2 regions of the Arthrobacter sp. NPDC080031 genome follow, and region 2 is predicted to be linked to the other one. Evidence: riboswitches for the same ligand, from Rfam matches in the RefSeq annotation. Region 2 holds a riboswitch; the other holds the start of a gene.
What was found. Region 2 has a riboswitch for thiamine pyrophosphate ahead of thiC (phosphomethylpyrimidine synthase ThiC). Riboswitches for the same ligand answer to the same signal wherever they lie in the genome.
Positions count from the first base shown of each region.

Region 1: it holds a riboswitch for thiamine pyrophosphate, as region 2 does, so the genes downstream of both, thiD (bifunctional hydroxymethylpyrimidine kinase/phosphomethylpyrimidine kinase) here and thiC (phosphomethylpyrimidine synthase ThiC) in region 2, are expected to answer to the same signal.

Region 1 is NZ_JBFBLA010000014.1:84,574-91,942, reverse strand. Features, by position in the region: gene rpmA (50S ribosomal protein L27) at 63-326, opposite strand; gene rplU (50S ribosomal protein L21) at 387-695, opposite strand; gene thiD (bifunctional hydroxymethylpyrimidine kinase/phosphomethylpyrimidine kinase) at 1,117-2,637, opposite strand; TPP riboswitch at 2,629-2,725, opposite strand; gene AB0323_RS13550 (Rne/Rng family ribonuclease) at 2,881-6,024, opposite strand; gene AB0323_RS13545 (vitamin K epoxide reductase family protein) at 6,494-7,177, shown strand; gene ndk (nucleoside-diphosphate kinase) at 7,280-7,369, opposite strand, start outside.
Region 2 is NZ_JBFBLA010000001.1:213,254-220,622, reverse strand. Features, by position in the region: gene thiC (phosphomethylpyrimidine synthase ThiC) at 1-1,598, opposite strand, end outside; TPP riboswitch at 1,594-1,701, opposite strand; gene AB0323_RS01010 (amidohydrolase family protein) at 1,795-2,889, shown strand; gene AB0323_RS01005 (VOC family protein) at 2,968-3,840, shown strand; gene AB0323_RS01000 (hypothetical protein) at 3,917-4,360, shown strand; gene rpsP (30S ribosomal protein S16) at 4,556-4,978, shown strand; gene AB0323_RS00990 (RNA-binding protein) at 4,980-5,222, shown strand; gene rimM (ribosome maturation factor RimM) at 5,349-5,912, shown strand; gene trmD (tRNA (guanosine(37)-N1)-methyltransferase TrmD) at 5,914-6,744, shown strand; gene rplS (50S ribosomal protein L19) at 7,032-7,369, shown strand, end outside.

The DNA of each region.
Region 1 (7,369 bases), on a different contig from region 2:
GCGGTTAAAAAGACAGATGGAGCGGGCCATACGGCCCGCTCCACCCCTTTCAGAACGTGTTATTACTCTGCAGCTGCAGCAGCAACGATGTTCACTACGCGACGGCCGCGGCGAGTACCGAACTCAACCGCACCTGCCTGCAGGGCGAACAGGGTGTCGTCGCCTCCGCGGCCGACACCAGCGCCCGGGTGGAAGTGGGTGCCGCGCTGGCGGACGATGATCTCGCCTGCGGAAACGACCTGGCCACCGAAGCGCTTTACGCCGAGGTACTGGGCGTTGGAGTCACGACCGTTGCGAGTGGAGCTCGCGCCTTTTTTATGTGCCATTTGAAATGCCTGCCTTTAAATTCTGGGGAATCTGTTGAAAACCTGAACAGCAACCAGTGGTTACTTGATACCGGTGATCTTGATCTTGGTCAGTTCTTGACGGTGACCCTGGCGCTTCTTGTAGCCGGTCTTGTTCTTGAACTTCTGGATGACGATCTTCGGACCACGGAGGTCTTCGAGGATCTCAGCCGTAACCTTGACCTTGGCCAGATCCGCAGCAGCGGAGGTGACCTTGTCACCGTCCACCAGGAGCAGTGCGGGCAGCTCAAGGGTGCTGCCGGCTCCACCGGGGACGCGGTTCAGGGTTACGTAGTCTCCAACGGAAACCTTTTCTTGGCGGCCGCCTGCGCGGACAATCGCGTACACCACTTGGGCACTCACTTCTCTCGACGTTTATTACTAAATTTGCGTGCGGAACCCCGATCCGAAAACGGGCCTGGTTCACGCTGTGCCTCAACGCCGTGGACTCCGGTACGGAATCCATGAGTCATCCCTCGAATAGTTCCAAATGAAAGGTCAGTTCCAAATGAACGGTTTCTGGGGGCATAACCCAAGTGTTGGCGTAAGCACCGAAGATCTAGATTACGCTAGTTTCGCCTTCGGCTGCAAATGAGGCCAGGTCCGGAGGCTGCCACGTGATGGCTGCCACAGACTGGCTATGCCGCCATCCGGTACCGTGCCCGTCCACCTTACCCTGCCGGGCGGGAAAAGCCCGGATCCCCACTCCGACACGCTGCAGCGCCCTCCGGCACAGGCCTTGCTCCCATCCTTCCGCGACAGGAATCCGGGTTCAGCCGTGCAACCTTGGAGCATCGAAGAACGCCGTTTCATAGCGGCAGGACTGGGTGAATGCCTCCAGCATTTCGGTGCGCTCCGCAGGCGTTGCGGCCTGCGCGGCGGCATCCGTGATGTCGATCGCCTTGCGGGTGGCCTCGGCGAACGCCTCGTCTGCGTAGGTGCGCAGCCAGTCCGCGTAAGGGTGCTCGTCCGACGCTCCCGCCTGCATGTAGCCATGGTGGAGCTGCTGTCCTACTTCGGCGTACAACCAGTAGCAGGGAAGTATGGCAGCCAGCAGGACGGCATAGCTGCCCGACGCCGATGCCGCCAGCAAGTGGTCGACGTAGGCTTTGGTGACCGGGCCCAGCCCTCCGCTTACCTGGCGTCCGCTGAGCCAATTCCGATGCAGCTCGGACTCGACTTCAAGGCACATCTGCGAGCCGCGGGCCCAGAACAGCTGTTCGGCTTCGTTTGGAGCGAGGGCGCTTGCCCGCGCCAGGACACGGGAATAGCCGTTGAGATAGATGGCATCCTGCGACAGGTAATAGCTGAACTGCGCTTCGCTGAGGCCGCCGGATTGCAAGTGCCGGATGAAGTCGAGGCCGTAAATGGCCGCGAGTTCCGTTTGGGCGGCTTCCCACATCCGGACGGCAAAATCCCCCGGTTGAAGGGAATGCCGGAGCCCGTGGAAGTGATGGATCGGCCCGTTGCCCTTCCCCACTTCCAGTACCCCGGACTGGGTCAGCGCCTCCTGGAGCCACGGCTTGACCACACGCAGGGCGGACTCCCAATCGCCGGTCCGCGCCTTGGCCGTCGCCATCGCCGACGACAGGGAACATCCCGTGCCGTGGCTATTGCGGGTCTCCACCCGTTGGCCGGCGAATTCCACCACGTCCTGGCTCAGGACTCCCCCGGTGTTGACGAGGGCGTCGGGGCAGCCCGCTCCCTGCAGATGGCCGCCCTTCACCAGGACGGTGTTCCCACAGGCGGCAGCCAGGCGTTTGCCTTGCTCCAATGCCGATGCCCAGTCAGTGGCCTCAGGTTCGCCTAGCAGCATGGCCAGTTCAGGAAGGTTGGGGGTCACCAAGTCAGCCAGGGGCAGAAGTTCCCGCAGTGCGGCTTCAGCGGACTCCGCCAGGAGCCGGTCGCCGCTGGTGGCGATCATCACCGGGTCCAGCACGACGACGGCGGGGCGGGCGTCCCCGAGCCAGCGGCGGACTTCGTGGATGACCGCCGCATCCCCGAGCATGCCGATCTTGACGGCATCAACGGTGATGTCGTCGCTAATGGCGTCCAGCTGCTGGCGCAGGAACTCCACGGGTGGCACGTGGACGGCAGTGACTCCCTGGGTGTTTTGTACGGTGAGCGCCGTGATGACGGCCATGCCGTAGCCGCCGTTGGCCGCGATGCTCTTGAGGTCTGCCTGGATCCCGGCGCCACCTGAAGGATCCGAGCCCGCAATGCTCAGGACCCTGGGAATAGGGCGCTGGACGGCCTTGAGCGGGTAGACGGCTGATTGCGCCGTAACAGTCATGCGAGACATCCCTTCGCCGGTGCTAACCGGACAGGTTCAACGGGTCTGGTCTCAGCCGGCTTGGTGCGCGGCACCCCGTGTCAGTCCCCTAGCTTAACCCGGATCACGCCCCGCCCGCTGAAACCGCCCTTTGCAACTCCTGCAGCCGCTGCAGGGAGGTCCGGTCGATTGACCTGCAACGCAGAAGCCCCGGCGGTTTCCACTCGAGCGGGAACAGCCGGGGCTTCGGAGAGGGTATTGCGTTTAGAGTTCGGACTTGGGCACGCCGACTCCGAGGATGATCGGTTCCGCTGCCGCCGTCGGCTTGGCCGGAGCAGCGTCCGCCGCCTTTGCCTCGTGCGCGGCCCCACCGGAGGCGGCCGCGGCAACCTCGTGGTGCTCGACGTTGGTGGCGTTGGCGGCACCCTGGGCGCGGCTGGCACTACGGTTGCGGCGGCCTCGGCGTCCACGCGGACCCGCCTCCGGGGATTCTACGCTTGCAGCGGCTGCCGGGGCCGCTGCGGGCGCTTCCTTGGTTTCTGTCGCGGTCGCCGTGGTGTCCGGGGCTTCTCCGAGGCCAGCGAATGCCTGTGCCAACAGGTCCAGGCTCATGGCAGGCGCACCACTCGCTGGCTCCTCTTCGTGGTGGACGAAGGGCAACGCCACTTCCTCGCCGCCGAACCGCAGCACAGGCGTCGAACGTTCTTCGCCACCCGATGCAGCGGCAGGAGCCTGGACCGGGGCCGCAGGGGCCTGGACCGGGGTCGCTTCCGCTACGTGCCCGTCGGCGAGCAATTCCGCCGCATGGTGGAGCTCGTCGTCGTGCAAGTGGGCAGCGTGGGCGGCAGCCGCAATGGTGGCAAGGGCGGCGCGGGTGGCTGCCTGGCGATTCGGGTCAGTGGATTCCACGGAGTGGACCTGCACAGGAGGGGTCATCGGGAGCTCGGTGGTCCCCTGCCCCGTGCCCCTGCCGCGGCGGCGCTTGCGCTGTTCCGGCCGGACGGCCGGCTGTGACTCCGTACGCGGGTGGTGGTGTTCGGCGGCCACCACGTTGGCCCGACGGTGCTCCACCGGCTCGTCGTGCGTGACGATTCCGCGCCCTCCGCACGTTTCGCACTGCTCGCCGAAGACCTCAAGCAGGCCGGTGCCCATACGCTTGCGGGTCATCTGGACCAAACCGAGCGACGTCACTTCGGCGACCTGGTGCTTGGTGCGGTCCCGGCCGAGGCACTCGACCAACCGGCGCAACACGAGATCGCGGTTGGATTCCAGGACCATGTCGATGAAGTCGATCACGATGATTCCGCCGATGTCGCGCAAGCGCAGCTGGCGGACCACTTCCTCGGCAGCCTCAAGGTTGTTCTTGGTGACGGTTTCCTCGAGGTTGCCACCGCTGCCGGTGAACTTCCCGGTGTTGACGTCAACAACCGTCATGGCCTCGGTACGGTCGATCACGAGCGAACCACCGGAGGGCAGGAAGACCTTGCGCTCCAAGGCTTTGTGGATCTGTTCGTCCACGCGCCAGGCCGAGAAGATGTCCTGATCCGAGGTCCACTTTTCGAGGCGGCCCACCAGGTCCGGCGCCACGTAGGTGACGTAGGCCTCGATGGTGTCCCAGGCCTCATCGCCGGAGACGATGAGCTTGGAGAAGTCCTCGTTGAAGACGTCGCGGACAACCTTGATGGTGAGGTCCGGTTCGCCGTACAGCAGTTCCGGGGCCAGGATCTTGGTGGATGTGGACTGGCTTTCGATGCCTTCCCACTGGGCCCGCAAACGGTTGATATCGTGCGTCAGCTCTTCCTCGGAAGCACCCTCGGCGGCGGTGCGCACAATGACGCCCGCATTCTCCGGGAGGCGATCCTTGAGGATCTTCTTCAGGCGGTTGCGCTCGACGTCGGGCAGCTTGCGGGAAATACCGGTCATTGAACCGCCGGGCACGTACACAAGGTAGCGGCCGGGAAGCGAAATCTGGCTCGTCAGGCGTGCGCCCTTGTGGCCCACGGGGTCCTTAGTGACCTGAACCAGCACGGAATCGCCGGATTTCAGGGCGTTTTCGATGCGGCGCGGCTTGCCTTCCAGAGTGACGGCATCCCAATTGACTTCACCGGCGTACAGCACGGCGTTGCGGCCGCGTCCGATGTCGACGAACGCGGCTTCCATCGACGGCAGCACGTTCTGGACCTTGCCCAGGTACACGTTGCCGATCAGGGAATCCTGCTGTGTCTTGGACACGAAGTGCTCCGCGAGGACGCCGTCTTCCAGGACGCCGATCTGGATCCTGTCGTCGCGCTGGCGGACGATCATCTGGCGGTCCACGGACTCGCGGCGGGCCAGGAATTCGGCCTCGGTGATGACCTGGCGGCGGCGGCCGGTCTCGCGGGACTCGCGGCGGCGCTGCTTCTTGGCTTCAAGGCGGGTGGAGCCCTTGACGCTCGTGACGCGGTCGGAGCCGCTAGTGGACTCAACGTGTGCGCGGGGAGCACGGACACGGGTGACCGTGTTGGGGGGATCGTCGTCTCCGCCGCCGGTCAGCTCCAGGTCCTGGTCGCCACGACGACGACGCCGACGACGGCGGGAAGTCACGCCTTCTTCGAGGGCTTCCTCGGTACCGGCTTCTGCCTCGTCATCGGACTCCGCGGACGTTTCTTCTCCCGCGGCTTCATCACGCTCGTTGCCCCGGCGTCCACGACGCCCACGGCTGCGACGGCGTCGGCGGCTGCCGGCTTCGTCCAGTTCGTTGTCCTCGGAAAGTTCCTCAGCGCCAGCCTGCGGTTTTTCTTCGACGACGGCCGGCCTGGCAACCGCGCTCAAGTCCGGTGCCTGGAAGATCATGGACGTGACGGACGAAGGTTCCAGGAACAGCGATGCGATCGGGCTTGCAGCTTCCGCCTCGACGGCCGGCTCCTCGGTGGTTTCCTCGGGCGCAATCTCCGCAGCCGGCGGTTCCACACTGTTTTCCTCGGGGGCAACCCCGAGAGCGGGCGGTTCAACCGGGGCTTCTTCGGCGACGGGCTCGGCGCTCTTTGCCCTCGTTGTACGACGGCGGCGGACCGGCTTCTCGGGGGCGGCTTCGGCCTCTGCAGCCATTTCAGTTTCGACGACGGCTGGAACCTCCGGCGCCTCGCCACCTTCCGTGGAAGCTTCTTCGGCGAAACCTGGCAGCGGCTCGGAAGTTTCGACCTTCTTTCGAGCCCTGGTGCGCCGGACAGGAGCCTTGGGCGCTTCGATGTCCGTCGACCCGGCGGGGGGCTCAGCGTCGGCTGCGGCAGCTCCGGCGTCGGGGGCTTCATCCGCGGCGACCGTCTTCGGTGCCGCCTTGCGGCGGGTGCGGGTGACCTTTTTGGGTGCTTCAGTGGTCTCGGTGGACGCCGCATCTTCGGCGGCGGCTACAACTTGCTCATTATCCATATGTGGCAACACTCCTGCCCTTGCGCAACCGCCACATCCGGTGCCCAGAGGGGCAATATTGTCAAAACCCGCAGGCGTTGACAGAAGTCAGTAGTAGTCTTTCCGGTTCGCACCAGCATGGGGGTGCGGCATCCACGGAAAGCCGGCTTCGCTCCAAACCCGTTGTTCTAATGCCACAACCAGGTGCCGTCCATTGCCACTGCGGCCCTACCGGGGATCATTGGATCCTGGGCATGCCCTGCATATGGCTGGCGGTCTTGGGAACAAGATACCGGACCGGATTCCGCATGTGGATCGGCTTCCGGCCAAGTTCATTCTCTCACACGCCCGCACCCCCGGCAGGAAACACGCCCTGAAGGCTTCCGCGCCGCCGCCGTCGCTGGACGCGTCATCCAGCCGTCGCGGCTAGAATCCTCCCAAGAGCAGTCCCCGGTCCTGCGCCGGGCCATCCAGAAAAGGACAGCCAACCATGCCGAGCCCTGCCAGCCCGAACCTGGCCAACAACGATGCCCTTCCGGAGGGGAAAACCCCCTACCGGGAAAACGCCGTCGACGCAGCTATGCCACGCATGGTCCGCGACCGCCCCTTTGCGTGGCTGCTCCTCGCCACCGGCGCCATAGCGTGGCTCGCATCAGGGGCGCTCGTGCTGGAAAAGCTGCAGGTTCTCATCGACCCCAACCACGTAACGGCCTGCGACCTCAATCCCTGGGTGTCCTGCGGCAGCGTCATGAAGACACCGCAGAGTTCGGTTTTCGGTTTCCCCAACATGTTCATCGGCATTGTGGCCTTCGCCGTGATCATCACCACCGCGATGGCGATCTTTGCCGGAGCCAAGTTCGCACGCTGGTACTGGATCGGACTGCAGACCGGCGTCACCCTGGGCTTCATCTTCATCGTCTGGCTCTGGTCCCAGGCACTGTATGTCATTCACATCCTGTGCCCGTTCTGCATGGTGGTCTGGGCATGCATGATCCCGCTCTTCGTCTTCGTGACCATCCGGAACGTCGCGCACGGGGTCATTCCAGCGCCCGCCCGCCTTGCCGGGATCCTCAGCGAATCCGGTTGGATCATTTCCGCGTTGCTCTACGTTGCCGTGATCGCAAGCATTTTCTTCGCCTTCATCAATGTCTTCATCGGAACGTCCGGTTACTGAGCACTTGCCCCTTAACTAACGCGGGGTCACTTACGGCCCATTCCGGACCTCCGGATGGACCGTAAGTGACCCCGCGTTGTTCGTTTTTGGCGTGCCTGGAAACTACGCGCCGAACCAGATCTTGATCTCGCGCTCGGCGGAATCCACCGAATCGGAACCGTGGACCAGGTTCTGCTGCACTGCCAGGCCCCA
Region 2 (7,369 bases):
GCCGGTTCTGCCGGGAGCGTCTCATCGTGGAACGATTCCGCGGTAACCGGATCCAATGACAGCGCGAACTGGTCACGCCAGCGGAACTCGAAGCGGGCCTTGGACAGGGCATCGTCGCGTTCGTGGGCGCCGGGGTGTCCTTTGGCAAGGTCAGCGGCGTGGGCGGCGATTTTGTACGTGATTACGCCGGTCTTGACGTCGTCCTTGTTCGGCAGGCCCAGGTGTTCCTTCGGGGTGACGTAGCAGAGCATCGCGGTTCCGTAGCGTGCGATCTCCGTGGCGCCAATGGCGGAGGTGATGTGGTCGTAGCCCGGAGCAATGTCGGTCACGAGCGGGCCGAGCGTGTAGAACGGAGCGCCGTCGCACAGCTCCTGCTGGCGCTCGACGTTCTCGCGGACGAGGTGGAACGGGATGTGCCCGGGGCCCTCGACCATGACCTGCACGTCGTACTTCCACGCCCGCTTCGTGAGTTCCGCGAGCGTGTCGAGCTCGGCGAACTGCGCGGCGTCGTTGGCGTCCGCCGTCGCTCCCGGGCGCAAGCCGTCGCCGAGGGAGAACGCGACGTCGTACTTGGCGAAGATTTCGCAGAGTTCGTCGAAGTGGGTGTACAGGAAGTTTTCTTCGTGGTGCGCCAGGCACCAGCCCGCCATGATGGAGCCGCCGCGGGAAACAATGCCCGTCACGCGGTTGGCGGTGAGCGGCACATAGCGAAGCAACACGCCGGCGTGGATGGTCATGTAGTCCACGCCCTGTTCGCACTGTTCAATGACGGTGTCGCGGAAGATCTCCCAGTTGAGCTTGTTGGCTTCACCGTTGACCTTCTCGAGGGCCTGGTAAATGGGCACGGTGCCGATCGGCACAGGGGAGTTGCGGATGATCCATTCGCGGGTGGTGTGGATGTCGTCACCCGTGGACAGGTCCATCACGGTGTCCGCGCCCCATTGCGTGGCCCACTGCAGCTTGTCCACTTCTTCGGCGATGGAGCTGGTGACGGCGGAGTTGCCGATGTTGGCGTTGATCTTCACGAGGAAGGCCTTGCCAATGATCATCGGTTCGGATTCGGGGTGGTTGATGTTGTTGGGAATGATGGCCCGGCCGGCGGCCACTTCGCTGCGGACCAGTTCAACATCGCAGTTCTCGCGAAGTGCCACGAACTGCATTTCGGGCGTCACGATCCCCTGCTTGGCATAGTGCATCTGTGTCACGGTCTTGCCGTCGACGGCGCGGCGGGGCACCGGCTGTGCGCCCTTCCACTCAGCGGAGGCGGCGCCGCGGCGCACGGCCGACTTGCCGTCGTCGAGCAGGTTCCGTTCGCGGCCGCTGTATGCCTCGGTGTCGCCGCGGGCCTCGATCCACTCGCTGCGGAATGGCTCGAGGCCAACCACCGGATCACTTCCCGGCCCTGCGGTGCGGTACACCTGGAAAGGCGCGTTGGCCTGGCCGTTGGGGGATGGTTCCAGGGCGATTTCCGTGACGGGGACCCGGATTCCCGTCTTCGTGTCTTCCAGGAACGCGAGGGAATGCGACTTGAGGGATTGGGTCACCTCTTGCGCCGATCCGATTTGGGTAGGGCTCAGCTGTGTTTCTTTGGTGCTCAAAGGATTACTCACTTCCTTCGCCGGCATTACCCGGACAGGTTCAACGGTCGCAGGCTGCGTCAGCCCGATCTCAGCCCTTGCAAGGGCCCCCGTGTGGTCGTAGACGAAGCTACCACAGCTGTTGGTAACCGGGAGAGATGTGACCGAGGACGAATGTGACCGGGCCGGGATCGGCGTCGGCGTTTAAGGTGGAATCATGGCGGAAATCATCGAGTTCAGCGGCGCTGTCCTCACGGGACCGAAAGAAGAACGGCGCGGCCTCTGGTCGGTCGACGGACGGTTGACCTTTTTGCCGCCCGCTGCGGCGCCCGACGTCGTCCTGGACGGATGGGTGATGCCAGGCCTGGTGGATGCGCATTGCCATGTTGGCTTGGGCAAGGGCGGAGCGGTGGACGATGAGACCGCCCGGTTGCAGGCGGCGGCCGACCGGAACGCCGGCACGCTCTTGATCCGCGACGCCGGATCCGCAAGCGACACGCGCTGGCTGCAGCGCCGGACGGACATGCCCAGGATCATCCGCGCAGGCAGGCACATTGCCAGGCAACGCCGGTACATCCCCGGACTGGCCGAAGAAGTCGAGCCGGAGGACCTGGTGGAGGCGGTGCGCAAGCAGGCGCGGTCCGGAGACGGCTGGGTCAAGATCGTAGGGGACTGGATCGACCGTTCCGCCGGGGATCTCGGCCCGTCCTTTCCGGCCGCCATCGTCAAGGACGCGATCGCGGCAGCACATGCCGAGGGAGCCAGGGTGACCGCCCATTGTTTCGCTGAACGGACCATCGACGACATGCTCGACGCCGGCATCGACTGCATCGAGCATGCCACCGGCCTGTTGCCGCATCACATTCCCAGGCTCCTGGACCAAGGTGTGCCGATCGTCCCCACCCTCATCAACATTGCGACCTTTCCGGACATTGCGAAGCAGGCGGAAGCGAAGTTCCCGCGTTACGCCGCCCACATGACCAGGCTGTGGGAACGCAGGCATGAACGCGTCGGCGAGGCATTCGACGCCGGAGTTCGGGTGTATGCCGGAACCGACGCCGGAAGCGTCATCAAGCACGGCCGGATCGGCGAGGAAATCCTGGAGCTGCACCGTGCAGGCCTTCCGGCTGCCGCTGCCCTCGATGCCGCCTGCTGGTCCGCCCGCGAGTGGCTGGGTGCCGACGGCATCAGCGAAGGCGCCAGTGCCGACGTCGTGCTCTACCCAGAGGATCCCCGGGCGTCCCTTGAGGTGGTGCTGAATCCGCGATGCACCGTGCTGAGGGGGCATATTTCAGGAAGTGCCGGGCATTAGGAATAAATTGAAGCTTCAAGTAATTTAGATGTATAGAGGTTGCCGAAGGGCGGCGCCACAATAAGCCGGGAGTTTCACATGACCATCACATCCAGCCAGGATCTCCTTCCTGCCGAACTCACCATGGGTACCGTCATGCTCAAGGTGGGGGACATGAAGCTCATGGGCGACTACTACCAGCGGGCACTGGGGCTGGACGTCGTCGCGGAACAGGATGGCGGACTCTACTTCGGCAGGCTCGGCAAGCCGTTGGTGCACCTCGCGCCGGCCTCCGGGCTCCAGATCCCGGGTCGCGGGGAGGCTGGGCTCTTCCACACAGCCTTGCTCTTCGAAGACCAATCCTCGCTCGCCGCAACTGTTGCCTCCGCCGCGCAGTACGAACCCCGCGCCTTTGTCGGCAGTGCGGACCACTTGGTCAGCGAGGCCTTCTACTTCACCGACCCCGAGGGCAACGGCATCGAGCTCTACTACGACAAGCCCCGCGAAGGTTGGGAGTGGAACGGCAGTTCGGTCGTCATGGACAGCCTGCCGCTCCCGCCCCAGTGCTACCTCCAGCAATACCTGAGCGAAGCGGCGGTGACGGGCCAGCATGAGGCCGGCGCCGGCGTCGGGCATGTCCACCTCCAGGTGGGCGATGTGCAGACGGCCCATGACTTCTATGTCGACACCCTGGGCTTCGAACAGACCGCAGGGTGGCACGGGCAGGCCTTGTTCGTCTCCGCAGGCGGCTACCACCACCACATGGCCATGAATGTCTGGAACAGCCGCGGCGCAGGTCCCCGCAAGGACACCCTCGGTCTCGGCGAGGTGGTCATCGAGGTGCCCTCAGGAGACGACGTTGGCGCGCTCGCCGACCGCCTCAAGGTTGCCGGCATCGGCTCTCACCACACCGGCCAGGAGTTGCGCTTCGAGGACCCGTGGCGCAACCGGCTGCGGGTCGCCGTCCGCTAGGCTGGAGTTTGCGGCGTGGCGCATTTCGGCCGCCGCGCCGCAGCTCCGATGCCACGAATGAATGAGAGTACTTTCCATGGGCTTTGCTGAAATCTTTGTTGCCACCCACGATGAAGCACTCAAGAGGGCCGCTGCCCTGGAGAAGGGCAGTGACGTATCCGGCGCCGCTGTTCGGATCCCGGGGATCAGCGATTTCGAAGTAGAACAACTCGGCGACCTCGCCGGCACGGCCGTGCACGCCGCCGGGGCCGACTATGAGCTCGCTTTGGTGGACGTCACCAGCGACGCCCTGCTGGGCGTCCCCGAAGCCATGGTGCGCGCCCTGTCCGAGCTTCTCAGCTACGAGACCGAGGGCGAAGGAAGCATCCTCGACGACGTCGCCGAACGCTGGGCGGCCCAAGAGGATATGCCCTTTGATGCCCAACAGTCCCGCCTGTATGTCCAGCAGCTGGCGGCGCTCGCAAGCGACGTCGAAAAGGCCGAGCGGGCCGGCCTCTATGTCTGGTCCGCAGACCAGTGACCACACAGTAAACCCGCCGCACGGGCCGCGCGTTCGAAATACTGTCCGCCATCTGGCACAATAGACAGGTACTCGATCCGCGCGGCCCCTCTCTCCGTGTGTGCATCTTGTCCTTGGAACCCTCAAGTATGGCCCGCCCCACGGGTGCAGAACGACGGGCTCAACCCCGTTTCAGAAACAGGAGTGACCACAAAAGTGGCCGTAAAGATTCGCCTTAAGCGCTTCGGTAAGATGCGCGCACCGTACTACCGCATCGTTGTCATGGACTCCCGCGCCAAGCGCGATGGCCGTGCGATTGAAGAAATCGGCAAGTACCACCCCACCGAAGAGCCCTCGTACATCGAGGTTGCCTCCGAGCGTGCACAGTACTGGCTTTCCGTCGGCGCCCAGCCGACCGAGCAGGTTGCCGCGATCCTCAAGATCACCGGTGACTGGCAGAAGTTCAAGGGTCTCCCGGGCCAGGAAGGCACGCTGAAGACCAAGGTCGCCAAGCCTGCTTTCGTTGCACCGGAGAAGGGTTCCGTCATCATCCCGGAAGCCATCACCAAGAAGGCCAAGCAGTCGGAAGCAACTGAAGCTCCCGCTGACGCTGAAGCAGAGACCACCGAGGCTGAGTAAGTTGCTGGCAGAAGCGCTCGAGCACTTGGTCCGTGGGATCGTTGACAGCCCTGAGGACGTCAAGGTCAGTGCCAAGAACAACCGCCGCGGGGAATCCCTCGAGGTGCGCGTTCACCAGGACGACCTCGGACGGGTGATCGGTCGCCAGGGTCGCACCGCACGCGCTTTGCGCACTGTGATTGCGGCATTGGCGGGCGGCGAGCAGGTCAGGGTCGACGTCGTCGACACCGACCGTCGCCGGTAACGCGCTCAGCAATACTTGTCTTAGATCCGGCCCCTTCACCAGATTATGGTGGAGGGGCCGGATTGTTTTACGAGCAAACCCCAGCCTGGTCCTAAGCCGGCCCAGCCAAGAAATCAGAGGAACCCCATGCAGCTCCAGGTTGCCCGAATCGGCAAGCCCCACGGAATCCGCGGCGAAGTCACTGTCCAGGTGCTCACCGACGCCCCCGGCGATCGCTTTGTCCCGGGCACCGAATTCGTGGTGGAGCCGGCGAAGGCCGGTCCCTTGACCATCGCCAGCGCCCGGTGGAACAAGGACATCCTGTTGCTCGGTTTCGAAGAGATCTCAACGCGCAACCAAGCCGAGGAGATCCGCGGCGCGAAGCTGTTCATCGAGACGGAAGAGCTGGAAGAGGACGACGACGAAGGCTGGTACGAGCATGAGCTCGTCGGGCTTGAGGTCCGTGTCGGCTCGCAGACCGTTGGGAAGGTGACCGCACTCAACACCATGCCGGTCCAGGACCTGCTGGTCATTGAAGACGCGGACGGCAAGGAAATCCTGGTGCCTTTCGTCGAAGAGATCGTGCCCGAAGTCAACGTCGAGGACGGCTATGTGCTGCTCACCCCTCCGCCGGGCCTCTTCGAACTGAACACCGACGCTTCGGCTTCCGATACGGAAGAAGACGACGCCGAGACACAGGATGACGCCTAAAATGCGCATCGACGTCGTCAGTATCTTTCCCGAGTACCTGGCGCCGCTCGAGCTTTCCCTCATCGGCAAGGCCCGTCAGGACGGCCTTGTGGAGCTGAATGTCCATGACTTGAGGACGTTCACCACGGACAAGCACCGCACGGTGGACGACACTCCGTACGGTGGCGGTGCGGGCATGGTCATGAAGCCGGAGCCCTGGGCCCAGGCCTTGGAATCCATCGCCAATGCACGGGTTGGCGGAACTGAGGGCTCATCGGACGGACCGACGACGAAGCCGGTCCTGATTGTCCCGTCGCCCGCGGGGGAGCGCTTCAACCAGGCCCTTGCCTATGAGCTCGCCGAGGAAGAGCAGCTCGTTTTCGCCTGCGGCCGCTATGAAGGCATCGACGAGCGCGTCATGGAGTGGGCTGCAGGACACTTCACGGTCCGCCCGGTCAGTTTGGGCGACTACGTCCTCAACGGCGGTGAGGTTGCAGTCCTGGCCATGGTCGAAGCCATCGGACGGTTGCTTCCGGGCGTCGTCGGCAATCCCGAATCGTTGGTGGAGGAATCCCATTCGGACGGCTTGCTGGAGTACCCGGTCTACACGAAGCCCTCGTCATGGCGCGATCGTGACGTGCCCGCTGTCCTTTTGAGCGGCAACCACGGCAAAATCGCCCAGTGGCGGCGGCACGAACAGTTCCGCCGCACGGCGGAACGCCGCCCGGACTTGCTCGAAGAATTCGACGCCGGCCACCTGACGCGTGCGGACCGGACGGCTTTCGGTGAACTCGGGTACGACGTCGTCGACGGCCGCTTGCGGCGCCGCCCGGACAGCGGCCTCCCGGACTGAACCTGCGCCGTCGGGCAGCTTCATCCTCCACCTGACCGCAAGAACCGGCCCGCATTCCCGGGATTGGCCGGAACTGGCGGGGTATGGCAGAATTAACCCTTGTGTCTACTGGGTTCGCGCCTGCCACAGGGGGAGCGTAGCCAACAGCCTGACAATCCGGAACCACCAATCAGTGGTGGTACTGGAGAAGAAAATCTTCGGCGGTAATTTCCGGACGGCCTTGCGCCCCGGGCTTGCCCGTCGTGACCCAAAGTGGATGACCTGTGGCGTTCACCAGGAGTGGATTAATGCATATCCTCGATAGCGTAGATGCAGCTTCGCTGCGTAACGATGTTCCCGAGTTCCGCGCGGGTGACACCATCAAGGTTCACGTGAACATCATCGAAGGCAAGAACTCACGTGTCCAGGTCTTCCAGGGCTTCGTCCTCGGCCGCCAGGGCGACGGCGTTCGTGAAACCTTCACGGTCCGCAAGGTCTCCTTCGGTGTCGGCGTAGAGCGTACCTTCCCGGTGCACTCCCCGATCATCGACAAGATCGAGGTCGTCACCAAGGGTGATGTCCGCCGCGCCAAGCTCTACTACATGCGCGCACTGCGCGGCAAGGCTGCGAAGATCAAGGAAAAGCG